3 regions of the Fusobacterium ulcerans genome follow, and region 2 is predicted to be linked to each of the others. Evidence: riboswitches for the same ligand, from Rfam matches in the RefSeq annotation. Region 2 holds a riboswitch; each other region holds the start of a gene.

Region 1 (7,499 bases), 840 kb from region 2:
TTACATCATCTACAAGCACCATTCCAGCAAAATTTCCCAGAGCCTCTTTCAATTCTTCCAAATCAAAATCTCTTTCCAACTCTGCTGTAATAGAAACAGAATGTGAATTCATTACTGGAACTCTTACACAAGTAGCTGTTACAGGAAGGTCTGGTATTCCCAATATCTTTCTTGTTTCATCTATCATTTTTATCTCTTCTTTTGTGTACCCATTCTCCAAAAATTTATCTATGTGTGGAAGGCAGTTATTTACTATTGGGTGAGGATAAGTCTTTGGTTCCTCTCCCCTAAGTCCATTTTCTAAATCTTCTATTCCCTTATGACCGCTTCCAGATACAGCTTGATAAGTACTGTAAATAACTCTTTTTAAACCATATTTTTCTTCTAACACTTTTAGAGGAAGCATACACTGAATAGTCGAACAGTTAGGATTTGCTATTATCCCACTATTTTTAAAGGCTGTCTCAGGATTTACTTCTGGTACTACCAGAGGAACTCCACTTTCCATTCTCCAAGCAGATGAATTATCTATAACTAGCACCCCTTTTTCTGCTGCTATTGGAGCAAATTTCTTACTTATATCTCCCCCAGCTGAAAATAGTGCTATGTCTATATTTCTGTCAAAACTACTCTCTGTAAGTTCTTCCACTGTATATTCTTTACTTTTAAATATCACTTTATTTCCTGCACTTCTCTTTGATGCAAAAAGATAAAGTTCTGTTATATCAAAATCTCTTTCTTCCAATACTTTTAAAAATGTTCCCCCTACTAATCCAGTAGCCCCTACTATAGCTATTCTCATCATTTCCTCCTAAAGTCCAAATTCTACAGCAGCTGACTCTACCGCTCTATTTATTAAATTTCTGTCTACACTGCATGATATACTTATTTCAGAAGTAGTCACCTGATAAAATTCCACTCCAGCACTGCTCAATGCTGAGAAAAATCTTCCTGCTATTCCTGAATTATTTATCATTCCAATTCCCACAACTGATATCATTCCTAAATTATCCTGATACTCTATCTCAATTTCTGGGTATCTGTTTCTTATCTGCTCTACTACCTGATCCAACAGATATTTTTCTCCAAGAGTGCAGCTGAATGATATATCTGTCTTTCTATCTCTGCTTATATTTTGAGTGATCATATTTATATTCAGTCCGCAATTATTTATTGTAGAAAATATCTCTGCTATCTTCTCTGCTGAGTAATCTATATTTGAGATTGTTGTTACAATTATTTCATTTGCTATGCTAAGTCCAGTTACTAATTTTTCTTCTAAAGCACTATTTTTTTCCATGATATATGTTCCTCCTGTTTCACTTAAACTTCTTCCTACAAAAATTGGTATATTAAATTTTTTCCCTAATTCCACTGCTCTTGTTTCCATTACTCCTGCACCAAGGTGTGCCATCTCCATCATCTCCTCATATGAAATTTTATCCAGTAATTTTGCATCTCTATATCTTCTGGGATCTACACTGTATATCCCTTCCACATCTGTATATATTCTGCATTCACACCCTAGAGCAGCTGCCAGAGCCACAGCACTTGTGTCTGACCCTCCTCTCCCTAGAGTTGTTATATCTCCATCGTCATTAACTCCCTGAAAGCCAGTTACTATGACAATCTTCCCATCTTTCAGATGATTTTCTATTCTCTCTACATCTATACTTTTTATCTTACTCTTTGTATGAATCCCCATAGTTTTTACATTTGCCTGAGATCCAGTAAGTGATACTGCCTTTTCTCCTTCTGCATTCAATGCTATAGATAAAAGCGTCACTGTCTGCTGTTCTCCAGTTGATAGTAGAGAATCAAGTTCTCTCTGATCAGGATTTGAAGAAATTTCATTAGCCATCTTTATTAAAGCATCTGTTGTCTTTCCCATTGCTGAAGCAACAACAACGATTTCATCATACTTTTCCCTCTTCAGCTTACTGATATATCCAGAAATCGCTTTTATTTTTTCTATCGTTGCTACACTTGAACCACCATACTTTAATACTACTCTCATAAAAAAATCTCCTTTAAAAAATATTTTGTAATAAAAAAAACCAGCAGATTGCAGTCCGCTGGTCGATATTCATCACAAAAAAATTAAAATAAGGCTACTATTAAAATTTTCCATTAGAAAAAAGACTCAACAGAAAGCACAACATTGGTTCCCCAATGACAGTTATACAGATGTTATCTGCATTCCAAAAATCAATTTGTCAGCCTCACAAAATCGAAATTTCGGCAATCTCCCCTTTCACTGTGTTTCATAGCTGGCTAGCTCCACATAGTTACTCTTGTTGATTGCTCCTCAATCTGTTTATTTATTTAAGTGAGATTTTACAACACAATTTAAAAATTTAATAATTCAAAAAATATATATAAAGAGTATAAAAAATATATTATTATTTTTTCCTAAATTGCTATATACTTCTTTAAATATAACTTAAATAATTTGATAGAGGTGCAGAGAACATCAGTAAAAATACTTAGTCTGGCAAACTGTGAGGTATTTTGAAAGGGAACTTTGCCGAAATGAAGGTATCAAGCCCTGATATTTTTGTTGGCAGTATGGAAAATATTTATACTGTTGTCATTGATTTTTATCAATGGAGTGCTGTCTGGAAATAGATTTTTTTTGATGCTTTTTGTTGTCAAAAATTTTTATCACAGCTCTCATAGCTGTGATTTTTTTATTACATAACTTGGAGGTTAGGAAATGAATTTGAAAAATATTTTTTTTGATGGTATAGAAAATTCTGAACAATGGTTCATAAGTGTGAGAAGAGAGCTTCATGAGCATCCTGAACTGGACTTTGATCTGCCGGAAACTACTGGTATAATATGCAGATATCTTGATGAAATTGGAATTCCATACAAGACAGGTATCGGAAAAAGTGGTATAGTTGCTGATCTTACAGGGAAAAACAGTAATATTACCATAGCATTGAGAGCTGATATTGATGCTCTTCCAATTCTCGAAAATACAGGTTGTGAATATTCATCAAAAAACACTGGAAAAATGCATGCATGCAGTCATGATGTTCATACATCCATTCTTTTAGGTACTGCTAAAATTTTAGCTGATAAAAAAGAAGAACTTCCATGTAATGTGAGATTTATATTCCAGCCTGCTGAGGAAACTACTGGAGGAGCTGTTCCAATGATAGAAGATGGTGTACTTGAAGGGGTAAATTGTATATTTGGACTCCATGTAGATCCTTCTACAGAATCAGGGAAAATAGCTGTTAAATATGGAGCAATGAATGCCTCGGCTACAGATGTAAATATTAAAATTACAGGAAAAAGCTGTCATGGTGCATATCCAAGTGGAGGAGTAGATGCAGTAGTTACAGCTGCTTATGTCATTACAGCATTGCAGAGTATTGTGAGCCGAAATATTGATTCAAGAGATTCTCTTGTATTGACTTTTGGAACTATGCAGAGTGGTACAAAAGAAAATATTGTAGCTCAGGAAGCTTTTTGCTGTGGTACTATGAGAAGTCTTTCAAACTCTGTAAGAGATAAGGCTAAAAAAAGAGTAAATACTATAGTTGAATTGGTAAGTGCTGCCTATGAAGCTAAAGGAGAGGTTTTCTATCGTGACAGTTACAATGCTCTTATTAACCACAATGAGTATATTGATTTGGTTAAATCTAATGGTGAAAATATTCTTGGAATAGACAAGGTAAAAGTAAAAGAACTTCCTGATATGGGAGTAGAGGACTTTGCATATTTCCTTGAAAAAATTCCTGGTGCTTTTTTTAATTTAGGCGTTGGAAACAGAGAGAAGAAAATCACTGCTCCTCTTCATAATGATAAGTTTAATATTGATGAGTCAGCTTTAATTATTGGAGTAAAAATGCAGATAGCTAATATTCTTTCAGCTTATGAAAAATTAAATAAATAGAAAAATTAATTTTTTTAGAAATTGATATTCTTTTTATACAACTCTCTCTTTATTATAAGTTTTTTATAGGAAATATTTGTGATATAATAATTACAAGATAAGACATTAAATAAATATTTTTAAGGGAGATTTTTTATGAAGATACTTTTTGTAGATACAGAAACTGGAGGAATAACTGAAAGATCAGCACTTATTCAACTCTCAGGAATAGTACAGATAGGAAAAGAAGTTGCAGAAGAATTTAATTTCTATATAAAGCCCTTTCCAGGTTCAGAAGTCACAGATGAAGCTTTAAAGATTCAAGGAAGAACCAGAGAAGAAGTTGAAACATACGATTCTGAAGAAGAAGTCTTCATAAAATTTATGAAAATTTTAAATAAACATATTGATAAATACAACAAAGAGGATAAGTTTCTTGTGGGAGGCTATAATGTCAGATTTGATATAGATGTTATAAACAGGTTTCTAAAGAGAAATGGAGAAAAATATCTTTTCAGCTATATTCAGGCAACAACACTGGATCCACTTCAATGGATTGCAGCATTGCAGCTTTTGAAAAAAATTCCTGTACTTAAAGATAACAAGCTTGAAACTTGGTGCAATCATTTTGGAATAGAATTGAAAGCTCATGATTCTTTAGAAGATATTAAGGCAACAAAAGCTCTTACTAAAAAAATGATGTTATTAATGAGATAAAAATAAAAAGGGGGAACCCCCTTTTTATTTTATAATATTTTTTATTGCATTAAATACTCTTACATATACAGCTCTATTATTAAATTTCATAGGCTCAATGTCTGGAAAATAAAGGTACATTCTCACTATCCATACTCCTATAAAAATTATTCCAAGAAGATATATAATCTTTTTATTCTTATACCCAAGTAAAATAAATGGCACACTCCAGAAAAGAGGGTGATAATAAAATGCTCCTCTTATATCTAAATGAGCAAGGGACATATAGGCTCTTGTCATTCCACATGCTGGACATGGTATTCCAAATATATTGATAAAGAGGCATATGCTTTTATTGAAAAAAACTACCACTAAAAAACTTATAACTGCTCCAATTAATATTACTCCTATAAGTTCTCTATTTTTGGACATAATTCATTTTCCTGATGCTGGATAAGAGCCATTGCTATTATTCCAAAACCAAAAAGACTTAAAAGAAGATAAGCTATACCTTCATTTTTTCCTCCTGCTTTTTCTATCTCTTCTCCCATTCTATATATCCATACGAAATAATATATTCCACATGTAATTATGCTTAAAAATATCATCATCCAACCATTTTTTTCTTTCCCATTATGTTCAGCAAAATCATTATTAAGATTTACATTCCAAAATAAACTGTAAATTCCACAAGTTACAAATGTTAAAATTATGCACAAAGCTATGTTTCTATTTTTCACTTTTTCTCTCCTTTTTCTAGTTTTATATTCTAGTATATCGTGTATTCTCAAGGGTTGTCAAATTATTATTTAATGGAATTATTTCCTTCCAAAGCTATAACTCCTATTTTATATCTATATTCCTTCAGATTACCTCTGTTTTTTCTGATAAATCAAAAAGATGGACAAAAGAATTCTTTCTCAGACCTTCTTTTTTATCCATCCTTTTATATAAAACTATTTGTCTTTTTTGCTCATCTCTTTAGATTTGTTTATAGTTTCTATAACTGCTTTAATTATAGCCCCTCTAAATCCATTCTCCTCTAAAGATTTTACCCCAACTATAGTAGTTCCTCCTGGAGAACATACATTGTCCTTTAATTCTCCTGGATGTTTTCCACTTTCAAGAAAAAGCTTTCCACATCCTATAAGAGTCTGTCCTACAAGTTTATAAGCTGCTGCTCTAGGAAGTCCTTCCAATACTGCTGCATCTGCAAGAGCTTCTATAAACATAAACATAAATGCTGGAGATGACCCCGATGCTCCTATTACAGCATCAAAAAGTTCCTCTTTAATCTCTATTGCCATTCCAATTTTTTCAAAAAGTTCCTTAAAGAAATCTTTTTCTTCATCTTCAAGATTCTCATTGAATGAATAAGCTATACATCCTTCCTGTACCATCAATGGAAGGTTAGGCATAGTTCTTACTATTTTGCTGTTTCTATTTTCTGTTTCTTCAAGAATATCTTCCATAGTTATTCCCGGTGCCATTGCTACTAATATTTTGCTGCTGTTGATACTATCTTTGATTTCATCAATTACATCAAAGTAAATATTAGGTTTTACAGCAAGAAAAATTATATCACTGTTGTGAATTACATCAAGATCACTTTCTAGAGACTTCACTCCATACTTATTTTCTATCTCTTTTCCTCTTGCTAAATCATAAACACTTATATCACTTATTTCAACCATGAGAGAATTGATTATTCCTTTCAGAAAAGCTTCTCCCATATTTCCGCAGCCGATAAATCCTACTCTTTTCATTTTCATCTCTCCTATTTTATGTATAAAATTAAACTATTTTAGTTCCCAGTTCAATTTCCTTCTCTGGTGTCAAAAGGATACTTTCTGATGCATCTTCTGTTTCTGCACATAAAAGCATGCATTGAGAAAGTTCTCCTCTCATTTTTGCAGGTTCAAGATTTACTAAAACAACTACTACTTTTCCTAAAAGTTCTTCCTGAGTGTAATAATCTACAAGACTTGTAACAGTTTGGACAGTATTTTCTCTTCCAATATCTATTTGTACTTTATACAATTTATCAGCAGTAGGTACTTTTTCCACATGAACTATTTTTCCAACTCTCATTTCAAGTTTAGCAAAATCTGAATATTTGATTGTCTCCATATCTCATCCCCCACAAATATACTATTTATCTATATATATATTAAATCTGTCAGTGATTTCCTTTAATTTGTCAAATCTATTCATAACATTTTCTTTGTCTTCCATTCCAAGCTTTACTAGAAGGGCATTTATTAAAACTATTCCTGGAACAAAAGTATATGCTTTTTCACCATTTTTAGTAGTCAGTACAAGATCAGATATATTTCCCAGTGTTGAATCTTTTTTATCTGTTACTGTAATTACTTTATTTCCATGTTCCTTGAAGAAGTCTGTTACTTGACATGTAAAATTTGTATATGGATGGAAAGAAATTGTAAACAGTAAATCTTCCTTTTGTGAATAAAGAAGTTTATCAGTAAAATCAGATGCACCTGATATCATCAATTCTACTCCCTCTCTAAATTCTTTCAGCATAAAATAAAGATAATATGCAAGAGCATATGATCCTCTAGCCCCTAATACATATAGTTTTCTACTGCTCTTTATCCATTCTACAGCCTGATCTAAAGATTTTTCCAATTCTACTATATCCATTTCCTGAAGAAGCTCTATATTAGTATCAATAATATCTTTGATTATATTACTTCCAGTAGCTGCCTCTCCTATACTATTTTTAAGACCTTTCATATATGATGTCTCTTTTTCTACTTCCTTTTGGAATATCTTTTGAAAATCCGGATATCCCTTAAACCCAAGATTTTTTGAAAATCTTGTGATAGTAGCCGGACTTGTTTCTGTTTCTATTGCTAATTGATTTATTGAAATGAAAGATATTATACTTTGATTA
Region 2 (7,499 bases):
ATAAAATAAAAAGCAAAGTAAATATATTTTTTTAAATTATATAAATGTATATTAATAAAAATTTGTAGTATTGCAGTAAGAAAAGTAAATATAATGCCAAGAATAAAAAGAAATTTATCAATTTTTTTATCCATAATAGACCTCCTGATTAATGATAAATTTTATCATAATTTTAAGTTGGATACAAGGAAAAATGATGTGCTTTAAAGAGAAATAGAGAATATAAGCAATGAAAAACAAAATGAAAATATTGTTTGGAACGAATTTTATTTCTAATTTTATAAAGTATTTTATATGTTTTTAGGTAGACAATATAATTCTATTTCTGTTAAACTATAGATACAATCGAGAATTACTAGGAAGAAAGAAGAGGTGTTATTTTTGGAAGGAAGATGTAAGAGATGCAATAAAAAACTTTATTGGTTTAAAGAAGTAAATATGTACAGAGGGGAAGAGTATTGCAATAAATGTTATGATATATTGTCAAAAGATAGTAAAAGAGGAATAGAAATAAATGGAAAAGAAGTAGTTAAAGAAGAAAAAAAAATAAAATCTGTTCCAGATAAAAAAATAGGTGAAGATGTAAATCTGAATGACAAAGGTGGTATTGGGTGGTTGATAATTGGGCTTTTAAGTTCAGGAATAGGGATTATACTATTCATTATTTTTTATAAAAAATATCCCAAAAGAGCGAAATCTTTACTTTTAGGAGTGGGATTAAGTATAGCAATCCCTATTATATTATTTGGTATAATGGTGATTATGGAATTGATTTCAGGAGAATTGACTTAATATAATATTAATAAAGAAATGTTTCTAAAATGTCTAGTTAAAAATATGATATTTTGAGAAGCATTTTTTATTTTTGTAGTGATTATAAAATGTCTTATGGTTTGGCTTAAGTCTGGCTCAAACTTCTCTTTTTTAATTTAGCAATTTTCTCTATAATACAACAAAAGCTCCCTTGAGAGTGAGAGCTTTTGTTCGTAGAAATTAAAATGTAATTTAAGGAAATGTCCTATGACAATATTATTATAACACATATAATTATTCTGTCAACAAATATTTTGTAAAACAAATTAAAAAATAAATTTATAGTTGTCATAAAATAAATAAAAAGGTATAATTTAATATAGTGTTTTGGGAAAGAGGTGCATAAATTATGAATAAAGAGTCATCTATAGGGATTTTTGATTCAGGAATAGGTGGATTGACTATTTTAAAAAAGATAAGAGAATTACTTCCAAGAGAAAATATAATTTATTATGGAGACTGGAAAAATAATCCATATAGCGAGAAGAGCAAAGAAGATATACAAAATCTTAGTGCGAAAATAATGGATTTTCTTATCAGAAATAACTGCAAGGCTGTAGTTATTGGGTGCAGCATATTTTCAGCAGCTTCTTTAGATTTTTTGAAAGCTCAATACAAGATCCCAATAATAGGAATGATAGAGGGTGGAGTGAAGTCTGCTATTCTTGAAAGCAAACAGAAAAAGATAGCTGTTATGGGTTCAGCTTTTACAATAAAATCTAATGTATATGAAAAGAGCATAAAAGAAATAAATCCAGAGATAACAGTATATCAAATTTCATGTAAAGCATTATGTACAATGTTGGAAAAGGGCTGGGAAAATTATTCTGATAGAATAGAAGTACTTGAAAGTTATTTATGCCAGATACCAGATACAGCAGATACATTGATTTTAGGAGGAACACATTATCCTTTTATTTTAAATGATATAAAAAAATTCTTCAATAAAAAGATAGTTGATTCATCTGTTGAGAGTGCAATAGAATTATTTAGAATTTTAGGTCAGGAAGATTTGCTAAGAGAGGGATATAAAAAAGGAAGGATAGAATTTTACATTAATGGAGATAAAGAAATTTTCAAAGATGTAGCTGAAAAATTATTTGAAAAAGAAGAGATAACAAATATGTTTTCATTATATTGATAAAAAATAAAGAATAAAGATAGAGAAATAAAGAATAATATATTTTTCTATCTTTATTTTTTTATTGAAAAATATATATAAAATATATTGTACAAAATTTGGAGGATAGAGTATACTCAAACCTATAATATTGATTTAGATAGAGGTGCAGAAAACAAAAGTATAACTATTTAGTCTGGCAGACGATTTGAGATAGTTAGAAAGGGAATTTTGCCGAAACGAGAGAGAAGCCGAGCTCTTTTGTTGGGAGTATAGAGAATATCTATATTACTGTCATTGATTACCAATGGAGTGCTATCTGTGGGAAAGATAATTTTGATGGTATTATTTTATTTATGAATAATATTATTTTTATGATTGCATTTATCACAGTTTGGCATAACTGTGATTTTTTTTATTTAAAAAAAAGAATCATAAGTTAAATAAATGAATATATTTTATTTTGTTTATATAGATTTTTCACATGAATAACAATATCTTATTTGTATATATGCTATAAATTTATTTTGGAGTATATATAAGAATGATATTGAAGATATAGAAAACAAATATTTGTTTTTTATTTTAATATGGAGTATATAAAGAAGTATAAAATATTTTATTAAAAATACAAAAATATTTTAAAACGGGAGGAAGAAAGATTATGATTAATGGAATTTGGTGTGGACTTATTGTTATTGGAGTAATAGTTTCTATGTTTACTGGAAAGATTCAGGCAGTTACTGATTCGGCGATATCTTCAGCAGGAACAGCAGTAGAGATATCAATAGGGCTGGTAGGGGTAATGGCATTATGGCTAGGTCTTATGAAAATAGCTGAAGAAGCAGGAATGGTAAGAGCAATGGGAAGAGCGATGAAGCCTCTTATGATAAGATTGTTCCCAGAGGTACCAGCAGATCACCCAGCTATGGGAAGTATGGTAGCGAATATGGCAGCCAACTTCTTCGGATTAGGAAATGCAGCAACACCATTAGGAATAAAAGCTATGCAGGAACTACAGGATTTGAATACTAATAAAGATGAGGCATCAAATGCAATGGTAATGTTTTTGGCAATAAATACTTCATCTGTAACTCTTATTTCTTCAAGTGTAATAGCATACAGAACGGCAGCAGGTTCAGCAAATGCAGCAGAAGTTATAGCACCTACAATAGTGGCAACACTAGTATCAACAGCTGTAGGAATAATAGCTTGTAAAGTTCTGCAAAAGTTACCATCATTTAAAAGAGAAGAAATCTAAGAAATAAAACAGATGAGGGAGGAATAGAAAATGTTTGTAATGATAATGAATCAAATATCACTTTTTGCAATACCAATGATAATATTTATAATAGTAGGATATGCATTCTTTGTGAAGAAGGTAAAAGTATATGAGGTTTTCTGTGAAGGAGCGAAGGAAGGATTTACAACAGCAATAAGAATAATTCCATTTCTAGTGGCAATGCTTGTAGCAATAGGAATATTCAGAAGCTCAGGATGTATAGATATAATGATGAAAGTATTGGATCCAATATTCTCAATGATAGGAATGCCGGGAGAAGTACTGCCAATGGCAATAATGAGACCACTATCTGGGGGAGGAGCAACAGGAATAATGAATGATTTACTGTTGACATATGGACCAGATTCACTAATAGGAAGAATAGCTTCAACAATGATGGGATCAACAGAAACAACATTCTATGTACTTGCAGTATATTTTGGAGCAGTGAGTATAAGAAAAACAAGACATGCAGTAGCAGCTGGGCTTTTAGCAGATGTGGCTGGATTATTAACAGCAGTATGGATTTGTAATATAATGTTCAGATAAAATTTTGAGGTGGTAATGTGTTAGGTAAAAAACTTAAAAAAGGAGATACTTTAGGTATCATAGCACCAGCGAGTTTTACTTCTATGGAAAATGTAGAAAGTGCTAAAAATAATCTTGAAAAAATGGGATTTAAAGTTGTACTTGGAGAGAGTACAAAAAGCAGATGGTATTCATATGCTGGACCTGAAGAAGTGAGAGTAAAAGATATAAATGATTTTTTTGCTGATTCTAATATAGATGGAATAATCTGTATGAGAGGAGGATATGGATGCAACAGACTTGTTGAAATGGTAGATTATTCAGTTATTGAAAAAAATCCTAAAGTTTTTATTGGATATAGCGATATAACTACTCTGCATATGGCGATCTTCCAAAAGACAGGGCTTGTAACATTCCATGGACCTATGGCTGTAAGTAATTTCTCAGGAGAATATAATCAAGATACTTACAGAAGCTTTGAAGAAGTACTTATGAATGATAACGATGAAATAGTATTAAAAAATTTCACTAAGGAATTAGGAGTGCTTTCTGAAGGAAGAGCAGAAGGAGAAATAGTAGGAGGAAACCTAGCTACAATGATAGCCAGTCTTGGAACTGAATATGATGTAGATTATAATGGAAAAATTCTTTTCTTAGAAGAGATTGGTGAAAAAACATATAAAATTGATAGAATGCTGAACCAGTTGAAAAAATTTAAGGTTTTTGAAAAAATAAGTGGAATTATTCTGGGAGATTTCAGAAACTGTCCAGCAGATTCTGAGAATGATATGTCTTTAATGGATGTATTTAAAGATTATCTTTCAGATTTAAAAATGCCAGTAGTATATGATTTTGAATCTGGCCACAGTGAACCTATGATTACATTGCCTATGGGAGCAAAGGTAAGAATAGACACAGCAGTTAAAGAGATAAAAATCTTAGAAAAGGTTGTAAGATAATCTATGAATAAAAAAAATAGTATTTTAAAAGAAAAGATAGAAGAAAATAGTGTTCTTTTTGTAGCATGTTATATGGGGAGATTGATACTGCAAAATGGAGGAGAAACTTATAGAACAGAAGAAACTATAAGAAGAACTTGTGAGCACTATGGAATAAAAGCTAATAGCTTTGCTACTTTAAATACTATAATCACTTCAATAGATTCTTTTGATGGAAAGAGATATTCAAAGGTAGACAGAATAGATTCGAGAACTTTAAATTTGGATAAAGTAGATAGATTGAATCATATAGCAAGAAATCTTGATGAATATAAGATATCAGAAGTAAAAGAAAAAATAATGGAAATAGAAGCTGAAAATAAAATGGACTTTAAGAAGAAAGTATTGGGGAATGTTCTTGTTGGAAGTGCATTTGCCATACTTTTCAGAGGAGGGATAAGAGATAGTATTGTGGCTCTTATCTCTACCTTTGTTCTTGCATGTACAGATGAACTTATAAAAGATTTGAAATTAAATAACTTCTTTGTTAATTTTATTGGAGGAGTAATTGCAGCAATAATTTCATTGACATTTTTTAAGTTTAACTTTATAGAGGATATATCTATTTCTATAATATCTGCCTTGATGCTTCTTGTTCCTGGAATATCTTTTACAAATTCAATAAGAGATATTATAGCTGGAGATTTTGTTTCAGGGATATCAAGAGGAGTGGAAGCTGTAACTACAGGAATAGCACTAGCTTCAGGGTCAGGGATGATACTTTCTATTTTTCTATGATTTATGGGGGGAAGGATGATTATTCAAATAGCTGCCGCAATAACCGCAACTTTGGGATTTGGGATACTTTTTGGATTGAATAGAAGAAAACTGTTCTTTGCAGGAATAAGCGGAGGAATAGGATGGTTTTTCTATTTAATCTCATTAAAAGCAAATCTATCAGAAGCAATAGCATTTTTAGCAGCTTCTTTATCAATGACAATATATTCAGAAGTAATGGCTAGAAAATTAAAATCTCCTGCAATAACATTTCTTATAGGTGGTTTTATACCCTTAGTTCCAGGAAGTGGTGTTTATTATACCATGTATGGACTTATAAAAAATGATATGCAGATGACAGTGCAAAAAGGAATACAAACCTTTATAGTAGCAGGGGCAATAGCTGTAGGCATACTTTTAGGTTCAACAATATGTCAGATATACTTTTCAAAAAAGAAAAGAACGCAATAAATAATTTATGATACAACTAGGAAAAACTTAAATTCAGGAGGGAAAAATGAAATTGTTTGGTACTATGAAAGCAGAAAATGGGATACTGGCGATAGGGGGAGTAAAAGTTACTGAATTAGCAGCAAAATATGGAACGCCTCTATATATTATGGATCAAGCTCTTATAGAAGAGAATATAACAAAATATAAAAATAATTTTAAAAGCACTAAATTTGATACATCAATAGTTTATGCTTCCAAAGCATTTTTGTCAAAAGCTATATGTCAGCTGGTTGGAAAATATGATATAGATATAGATGCTGTATCTGGAGGAGAACTATATGCTATAAAAGCAAGTGGGCTTCCAATGAAAAAAGTACATATGCATGGAAATAATAAAACTAATGAAGAACTGGAAATGTGCCTGGATTACGAAATAGGAAGTATCATAATAGATAATGAAGAAGAGATAGGAAGATTATCAAAAATCTGTAAAGAAAAAGATAAACAAGTTAAAGTGATGATGAGAATAAATATTGGAATAGATGCTCATACACATGAATATATAAAAACTTCTAAACATTCATCAAAATTTGGAGAATCAATATTTGATGAAAGAATAACTGAAATAGTAGAAAAAATAGTGAAAGATGAAAATATGGAATTTTTAGGTTTTCATTGCCATATAGGTTCTCAAATATTTGATACAAAAGCATTTCATGAAGGTATTGAATCAATGGTAAAAGAAACTAAAAAAATATCTGAAGCCTTAGGTATATATATTCCAGAAATCAACCTTGGAGGTGGATTTGGAGTTTACTATACAGAAAAAGATACTGCAATAGATATAGAGCAATTTATGAGATCTATGATAGAACATTTAGAAAAAAGCATAGAAGCTGAAAAATTAGAAATTAAAAAAGTAACTATCGAACCTGGAAGAAGTATAGTAGCCAATGCTGGAAGTACTCTATATACAGTTGGAGGAACAAAGACTACATATGGTGGAGTAAAATATATATTTATAGATGGAGGAATGACTGATAATATAAGACCAGCATTATATCAGGCAGAATATGAATCTATTGTAGCAAATAAAGTAGATGCTCCAGCAGAAGAGATTGTAACAGTAGCTGGAAAATGCTGTGAATCAGGAGATTTAATAATAAAAGATGGTAAACTTGCAAAGGCTGAAACTGGTGATTTAGTACTAGTAGCTACTACAGGTGCCTATGGACATTCAATGTCTAATAATTATAATAAAGCTCCAAAACCAGCAGTGGTATTTGTAAAAGATGGAAAAAGTACTTTATCAATAAAGAGAGAAAGCTTTGAAGATCTTATTAGAAATGATATGTTGATAGATTTATAAAAAGAATTTATTTTTTTTATAAAATATCATATTCGAAAAATATGAATTATTTAGAAAGATAATTTATGAAAATAAAAAGATAAAATATAAAATAGTGAACAAAAAATTATTTATTTTGATTGATAGAACAAAAGTGAATAAATTGGTAAAATCATTAAGGAATAAAAAATTTCCTGAAATCTGGAGGAATAATGAATATCAATGCAATCAAAGAAAAAG
Region 3 (7,499 bases), 110 kb from region 2:
TATCAAGAATATTAAGAGCCATAAGAGCACTTATTCCATGTCCGTTAGGTGGAAGTTCATATACATCATATCCATGATATTTTACAGTAATAGGCTCTACCCATTCTGCTTCAAATCCTTCCAAGTCGTTTTTTCTAAGATATCCATTGTATTTTTTAGAGAATGCATCTATTTTATCAGCAAGCTCTCCTTTGTAGAAAGCTTCTGCATAAGTATCTCCTATCATTTCAAGAGTATCTGCATGATCAGGAAGTCTTACTATATCTCCTATCTCAGGACATTTTCCATCTTGAGTAAAAGTATCAAACCAAGGTTTAAACTCTTCTCCCTCTTCTTTTCCAAAATTCACAGCAGCTTTTTTCCAAAGTTTAGCAACATTTACAGGTACAGCATACCCTTCTCTTGCTAATTTTACAGCTGGAGCTATAACTTCACTCAAAGGAAGTTTACCAAATTTTTTACTTAGCTCTGCCCATGCTTTAGGTATTCCCGGTACAGTTACAGGAATAAGTCCATATTTAGGCATTGCTTTCAATCCTTTATTTAATAACTCCTGTGCTTCAATAAGTTTTGGTGAAGGACCGCTTGCATTAAGTCCATAAATTTTATCTTTTACACTAAGGATAGCAAAACCGTCTCCTCCTATACCATTACCTGTAGGCTCTACAACAGTAAGAGCAGCAGCAGTGGCAATAGCAGCGTCGATTGCATTTCCTCCTTTTTTCAATATTTCAAGTCCAGCTTGTGCAGCAAGTGGAGATCCAGTTGCCACCATACCATTTTTAGCATACATCACATTTCTTCTTGATGGATACGGATAAATAGTAGAATCAAATTTTAACATCTTATTCCTCCCTAATATTCATATTTATATGTGATTAAAAAACTAATATTCAAAATTAAAGCATTTTTACAAATTCTCCAGCTACGATTACAGACAATGTAGTTACGGAAGCTAGTCCGGCAACAACATATGCAGGTGTAAGTTTTGCCATTATGAATTCATGCTCTTCTTCATCTTCTGCCACAGCTGTAGCTATCTCATTACAGATCAGATATGTAGCTGGGAATCCTAGAAGCTGAGCAACAACTATACCCATAGCCAGATTTTTAGATCCAACAAGTTTCCATACTGGAAGTATTTGTGTAAATACATATAGTCCAATCATTGTTGCACCAAATATAACTAACAGATAATATCCCATAACTATAAGGTCATCAAATTTTATCTTGGCAAGTGAAGGAATAATTTGAGCAAATGTCAGCATTGAGAAGAACCCAGACATTTTACCTCTATCAAGTATTCTTGGTGGAATTATTCCTAAATATGCAAGTACAGCAGCTATAACAAGTGACCAGATAGTAGCTCCAACCCCAGTATATTTAGCAAGTATTGATGCAAAATAACAACATATAGCTGTTACTGCAAAACATACATAAACAGTAAAATACTTATCATATTTTTTGTACCATTCTTTTTTTACTTCCTCTTTTTTCTCTTTTCCCCCAGAGACTACTATTTTTTCTCCATCAGCTTTTTTCAATCTGTAGTCTGCTATAATTACCTTTGCTTCTCTTAAACCGAAAAATGATGCTGGCGGAGTTCCAACGAATTTTTGAATAGCATAAGCAAATGTACCAAAAGCTGCTGCTGTCACAAATCCTTTTTCAAGTGCGCCGTTTACCATAATATTAGTAGCAACAATTCCACCATTTAATACAGGGATACTAACAATAGCTACTTCTTTTCCTACAATCGGCATTACTAGAAAAACTGCAATACAAGTTATTACCATTCCTATGAAAGCCATTAAAACAGTTTTCCACTCTTCGATTAACTGTTTTACATTTACCATACTTCCCATATGGAATACAAGTATAGGACTTGCTAATGTTGCAACTTTATCTAATTGTGCTTTTGCAATTAGATCAGAAGGTATTACCCCAGTCATAAATAGGATAAGGAATCCCATCAATGCAATAAATACTGATGAAAGTTTAGCTTTAGTTGCAACACCTAGAATATCCCCGATTGCAAATAAGCCGGCTACGATACTAAGCATCAAAAATTTTTCCATTTCTACTTCCCCCTTGTAGATTTATTAATACTTTTATAAAAAAGTATTTACTAAGATATACCTTGAAAAATAGATTTTTACAAATATAATTTCTATATCGTAATAATACATCTCTTATATTTTTCGTATACAATATATTATTTTTGGTATACAATACTTGCATGTAATAAAAAATTGGTGTAAACTTTCTATAAAATAAAAAAAGAACGGATCAATTTTTCCATTCTTTTTTTATTTTAAATAGATATTTTATCAAAAGTCTTTACAACATACTCTGCTGCATTATCTAAATGCTCTCCTAAAGCAGCATATATTTTATCATCATTTTTTTCTTTTAGCGCCTCTATTATTTTTTCATGTTCATCTACTGTTTCCTGCATATTGGGGTTTGTTTTCTTAAATATATTCATATAGAAAGACAGTTCAGAAAGTATTTTTAAGGAAAGTTCTTTCTTAGAAAGAGAATAAAGATAATTATCAAATTCTTCCAATGTTTCTGAAAATTTTGCAAGATTGTTGCTGTTATTATATTTTTGACTTTTTGCAACTATCTTTTCAACTTTTTTAATGTGTTTATCTGTCATTATCTCTTTTATTTCTTTATATATAATATATTCAAGTTCTAATCTTATTTCGTATATTTCTTTTACTTTTTCTGAGTCAAACTTCTTTAGAAATACACCTTTAAAAGGTATTCTCTCTATTATCCCCATCATTTCCAATTTGCTTAAAGCTTCTCTCAAAGGTGTTCTGCTTATATTATATCTGATGGAATATTCATTTTCATTTATTTTTTCCCCGAATTTTATATTACCATTTATAATATCATTTTTTAATGCTTCAAATACAAGTGTTCTCCTGTCCATAACTTCTATAGCGTTTTCTTTCATATGTTACACTCCTTAATAAAAATTTACCAAAAAATTGATTACCCCATAATAATTTTATCACACTTTTTCTTTTTAATCTAGGATTTCAAATTAATTTCTACTAAAAAAATAGATAATAATAAAAAACTTTTATTCTTCTACAATTTTTCTATATATTAATAATATAAATAATATATTTTACAAAAAAAATTATCTATTATATACTCAGGTCTACAATAAATAATTTTTTAGATAGAGGCGCAAAAGACATCAGTATAATCATTTACATCTGGCAGATATTAAAAATGATTTGAAAGGGGATTTTGCCGAAATAGAAATATAAATGCCAAAGTATTTTTATTGGGAGTATGGATAACATCTATACTACTGTCATTATTTTTCATTAATGGAGTGCTGTCTTTAGAAATTTTTTAATCAATATTATTTTGGTAAATAAAAAATTTTTAATCACAGTCTATAATTTTTAGCTGTGATTTTTTTATTTCATTCTTCTGAAAAATAACTTTTTAGGTAATTTACCCGTTTTTTTAATATTGAAACAAATCAAAAAAAATTAAAATAATACATTTGAATCAAAAAAAGTATTGACAAATCAACAATTATACTTTAAACTTTGTTTAAGAAATCGTATACAATATTCTAAATTTTAAAAAGTTGTATACAATCTTTAAAGGACGTATATTAAATTAAAATGGGGGGTTATCTTTATGGAAAACCAAGCAAAAAAAGTTTCATCTGGTCAAGCTATGCTTATTCTCGTTATTTCTATACTTGTTATCATATTAGGAATAAAAGTAGTTAAAGCACCTACTGCTATTATCTTGTTATTTGGAGGAGTTATAACTGTTATAATTTCTACTATCTTTGGGATCGAATATTCTAACATTCAAAGTGATATAGTGAAAACTATAACTACTATGGCTGTTCCTATCCTTATTGTACTATCTGTTGGAGTTTTAGTTGGAGCATGGATGATTTCTGGAACTGTTCCTCTTATGATTTACTACGGAATGAAAGTGCTAAGCCCTAGTCTTTTCTTAGTAATGGTATGTATAATCTGTACATTGATGTCTGTTATGGCAGGAACATCTTGGGGAACTATCAGTACTGTTGGTATTGCTTTTATGGGAGTTGCTGTTGGACTTGGTATTTCTTTACCAATGACTGCTGGAGCTGTTGTAAGTGGAGCTATCTTTGGAGACAAACTTTCTCCTCTGTCTGACTCTACTGTATTATCAGCAGCAGTTTGTGAAGTTAATCTTCTAGAAGCAATAAAGCACTCTTTTAAAACAACTTTACCTGCATTTATAATTGCTTTGATCATGTACTTTGTTGTTGGTCTTCAATATAAAGATGGTGTTATTGGTGGAGAAAGTTATGATCTTATCATGGGAACTTTAGAAAAAACTTTCACACTTAATCCTTTATTATTGATTCCACCTGTATTAGTTCTAGTGCTTATCATTATGAAAAAGCCTACACTGCCTGTATTTACTATTGGAATTATTGCTGGATGTGTTCTGGCTATGGTATTCCAAGGAACTACATTAAATCAAGTAGCTGGTGCTCTTTCTAGCGGATATACTAGTAAAACTGGTGTAGCTATTGTTGATAAAATGCTTGTTAGAGGTGGATTGAACAGTATGCTTGGTACAGTTGCTCTTCTTATAGCTTCTGCAATATTCGGAGCTCCATTGAGAACAGCTGGAGTTGTAGATATTCTTCTTGAAAAAATAACTAATATTGCTAAAACTGGTAAATCAATGATGGTTGGAGTATTTGTTTTACACTCTTTATTCTTCACAATTACTGGAAGCTACTATGTAACTTACTCAGTTCTTGGACAAATGGTAAGAGGATTATTTGATTCTTATGGATTAAAAAGAAAGAACCTTGCTAGAATACTTTTAGATACAGGTACTGGATTTGCACCTATCGTTCCATGGAGTGTTACAGGAGTATTCGTTGCAACTACTCTTGGAGTAAAAACAATGGATTTCATATTATATGCTCCAGTTACTTATCTAAGTATAATAATCTCTTTCATCTATATTATTACTGGATTTACTATTGAAAAAAGCGATGGTAAAAAAGAAATTTAAGCCAAACTATATAACATCAGGGGAAAACATTGACAAGTGCTTATAAAATAAAAAATACTAAATTTTGAGGGGTTAATTTAATAAATTAACCTCCCAAATTATGAAACCTTAAAAAGATAAAAATTTAAAAATAAACTATATCGGGGGTTAATTTATGATAAATGAAAATTTAATCAAAGAGTATTGGTATGATATGATAAAAATCAGGAGTATTACAGGAGAAGAGGCAAAACTTGCTGAATATGTTGCTGATAAATTAAAAGGATTCGGACTTGAACCTAAAATGAGCTATTACGAAGGAGACGAAGAAAAACAAAGTCCTTCTGTTTATGCAGTTTTAGACAGTGGAAAACCTGGTCCTAAACTTATGCTCATTGGTCATATAGATACTGTAAAAGTAGCAAATGGATGGAATACTGATCCATTTACTCCAACTGAAGATGGAGACAGGACATATGGTCTTGGAGCTATGGATATGAAAGGCGGACTTGCTGCTATTCTTGCTACTACAAAATATTATTCAGAAAATAAAGATAAATTCACTGGAGAACTTGTCCTTGCATTTGTATCAGATGAAGAAAATCTTTCTAAAGGAACTTATCAGTTAGTAAACGAGGGATTAAGTGCTGACATGGCTATAATGGCTGAATGCAGATTTGATAATATGGCTATTGGTTTCAGAGGAAGATATAGTATTGAAGTTACTGTATCTGGAAAAGCTGCTCATGCAAGCCATTATCCAAATGTTGGAGAAAACGCTCTTATCTCTGGAAGTAAATTAGCAATAGCTATTGAAGAGCTTCCTACTATTATCCATCCAACTCTTGGAGGAGGAACTTGGGTAGTAAGAAGTATAGAAGGTGGAGTTAAAAATGCTCTTATAGTTCCTGAAAAATGCGAACTATTCATAGACAGATATACTGTACCTGGAGAAACTTATGAAGTTTGTGAAAAACAAATATTAGAAGCTGCTGAAAAATTAGGATTAGCTGGTAAAGTAGATGTAAGACTAAAACCTAGAAAATCAGCATATATGGAACCATTTGCATTAGAAGAATCTCATGTATTAGTTCAAACTGTAAAAGAAACATTCAAAGAAGTAACTGGTAATGAAATCAGAATAGAATTTGACAAATCAGTTTGCGACTCTAATATATTAGCTAACTCTTTAGATATTCCTACAGTAACTTTTGGACCATCTGGAGGAAATATGCATGGAGCTAATGAATATGGACATATCCATCAAGTACTTGCTGCCACAGAAATTTATATAAAAACTGTTTCAAAACTTTCAAAATAACCATTAAGTATCCCTAAAACAAAGAACATGAAAAAAGCTGACAAGAAGGAAATCTTCAAGTCAGCTTTTTTCTATAAAAAGAACTATCTGATTGGAACAGATAGTTCTTTCTGAGGTTTTACCTTCTAAATTATAATTACCAACTTAAATTTACCAAAAATACAAGTAAGGATATTTATCCTTATTATTTTCTGCCTGTAAATCTTCTGTCTACCAAAGTATATTTATATGGATTAAAAGCTATCTTAGCTAATTTAAAATTCTGTATTCCCATAGGTATTCCTATTATTGTTATACATTGTAATATTCCAGCTATGATATGTGATATTGCCAGCCATATTCCTAAAAGAATTATCCATAAAAATGCTGATATCGGTCTTGGCGGCTCTCCATACTCTGTTTTCAGTACTATATCTTTTCCAAAAGGCGTCAGACATGAACCAGCCATTTCAAAACATCCCCTTGCAAATGGTATAGTCACTATAAGGATTGTACTTATTATTCCAGCTACAAACCATTCAAAAGCCAGAACCAGTCCTCCTAAAAATAACCATATAATATTTAATAATAAATTCATAATTCCTCCTCTATTCTGTATACAGTTGATGTATTATTTAATCCAGTAATTCTTTGATACTGTTAAAGATCACGCTTCTCACATCTTTATTTTCTAAAGATATCTCTTTTATGAGGTTTTTAACTCTCAATCTTCTTGAATTTTCACTGACTTCATATGGACAGTCGGATTTTACCACAGGAAGCTCCAACTTATTCACATATCTTATTATATCTTTTTCTTCAACAAATGCAAGAGGTCTTATTACAGTGACTCCATATTCTTCTGAAAGATAGCACGGTTTCATCATCTTCATATTTCCCTGATAAAATACATTCATGAGAAAAGTTTCTATTATATCGTCTTTATGATGTCCTAAAGCAAGTTTATTTACTCCCTGCTCTTTCATCATTCTATAAAGAATCCCTCTTCTTATTCTTCCACACAGAAAACATGGATTTTTTACTTCTTTTTCTCCAAAAAGCATATCACTTAGATTTGTATGCTCCACTTGAAGTTTTAATCCCAGTTTTTCACAATATTTTTCTATTACTTCAAATGAAGCTTTATCAA

The links. A riboswitch is a leader RNA that binds a small molecule or an ion and turns the genes downstream of it on or off. The one in region 2 is predicted to bind lysine.
Region 1: linked by a shared signal. The riboswitch ahead of C4N20_RS04155 (aspartate kinase) and the one ahead of C4N20_RS16595 (nucleoside recognition domain-containing protein) in region 2 are both predicted to bind lysine.
Region 3: linked by a shared signal. The riboswitch ahead of nhaC (Na+/H+ antiporter NhaC) and the one ahead of C4N20_RS16595 (nucleoside recognition domain-containing protein) in region 2 are both predicted to bind lysine.

The regions. Positions count from the first base shown of each region.
Region 1 is NZ_CP028105.1:917,422-924,920, forward strand. Features, by position in the region: gene C4N20_RS04150 (aspartate-semialdehyde dehydrogenase) at 1-802, opposite strand, end outside; gene C4N20_RS04155 (aspartate kinase) at 812-2,017, opposite strand; lysine riboswitch at 2,144-2,320, opposite strand; lysine riboswitch at 2,449-2,625, shown strand; gene C4N20_RS04160 (M20 metallopeptidase family protein) at 2,717-3,907, shown strand; gene C4N20_RS04165 (3'-5' exonuclease) at 4,043-4,603, shown strand; gene C4N20_RS04170 (DUF2752 domain-containing protein) at 4,628-5,014, opposite strand; gene C4N20_RS04175 (DUF4234 domain-containing protein) at 4,990-5,322, opposite strand; gene proC (pyrroline-5-carboxylate reductase) at 5,539-6,348, opposite strand; gene C4N20_RS04185 (tRNA-binding protein) at 6,377-6,712, opposite strand; gene C4N20_RS04190 (MurR/RpiR family transcriptional regulator) at 6,734-7,499, opposite strand, start outside.
Region 2 is NZ_CP028105.1:78,031-85,529, reverse strand. Features, by position in the region: gene C4N20_RS00485 (hypothetical protein) at 382-792, shown strand; gene murI (glutamate racemase) at 1,163-1,954, shown strand; lysine riboswitch at 2,087-2,259, shown strand; gene C4N20_RS16595 (nucleoside recognition domain-containing protein) at 2,598-3,194, shown strand; gene C4N20_RS16590 (spore maturation protein) at 3,225-3,764, shown strand; gene C4N20_RS00470 (S66 peptidase family protein) at 3,782-4,702, shown strand; gene C4N20_RS00465 (threonine/serine exporter family protein) at 4,706-5,479, shown strand; gene C4N20_RS00460 (threonine/serine exporter family protein) at 5,495-5,929, shown strand; gene lysA (diaminopimelate decarboxylase) at 5,976-7,280, shown strand; gene C4N20_RS00450 (M20 metallopeptidase family protein) at 7,472-7,499, shown strand, end outside.
Region 3 is NZ_CP028105.1:184,290-191,788, forward strand. Features, by position in the region: gene ggt (gamma-glutamyltransferase) at 1-844, opposite strand, end outside; gene C4N20_RS00885 (hypothetical protein) at 900-2,078, opposite strand; gene C4N20_RS00890 (GntR family transcriptional regulator) at 2,315-2,968, opposite strand; lysine riboswitch at 3,193-3,372, shown strand; gene nhaC (Na+/H+ antiporter NhaC) at 3,676-5,070, shown strand; gene C4N20_RS00900 (M20 family metallopeptidase) at 5,225-6,370, shown strand; gene C4N20_RS00905 (YccF domain-containing protein) at 6,555-6,947, opposite strand; gene C4N20_RS00910 (tRNA 2-thiocytidine(32) synthetase TtcA) at 6,985-7,499, opposite strand, start outside.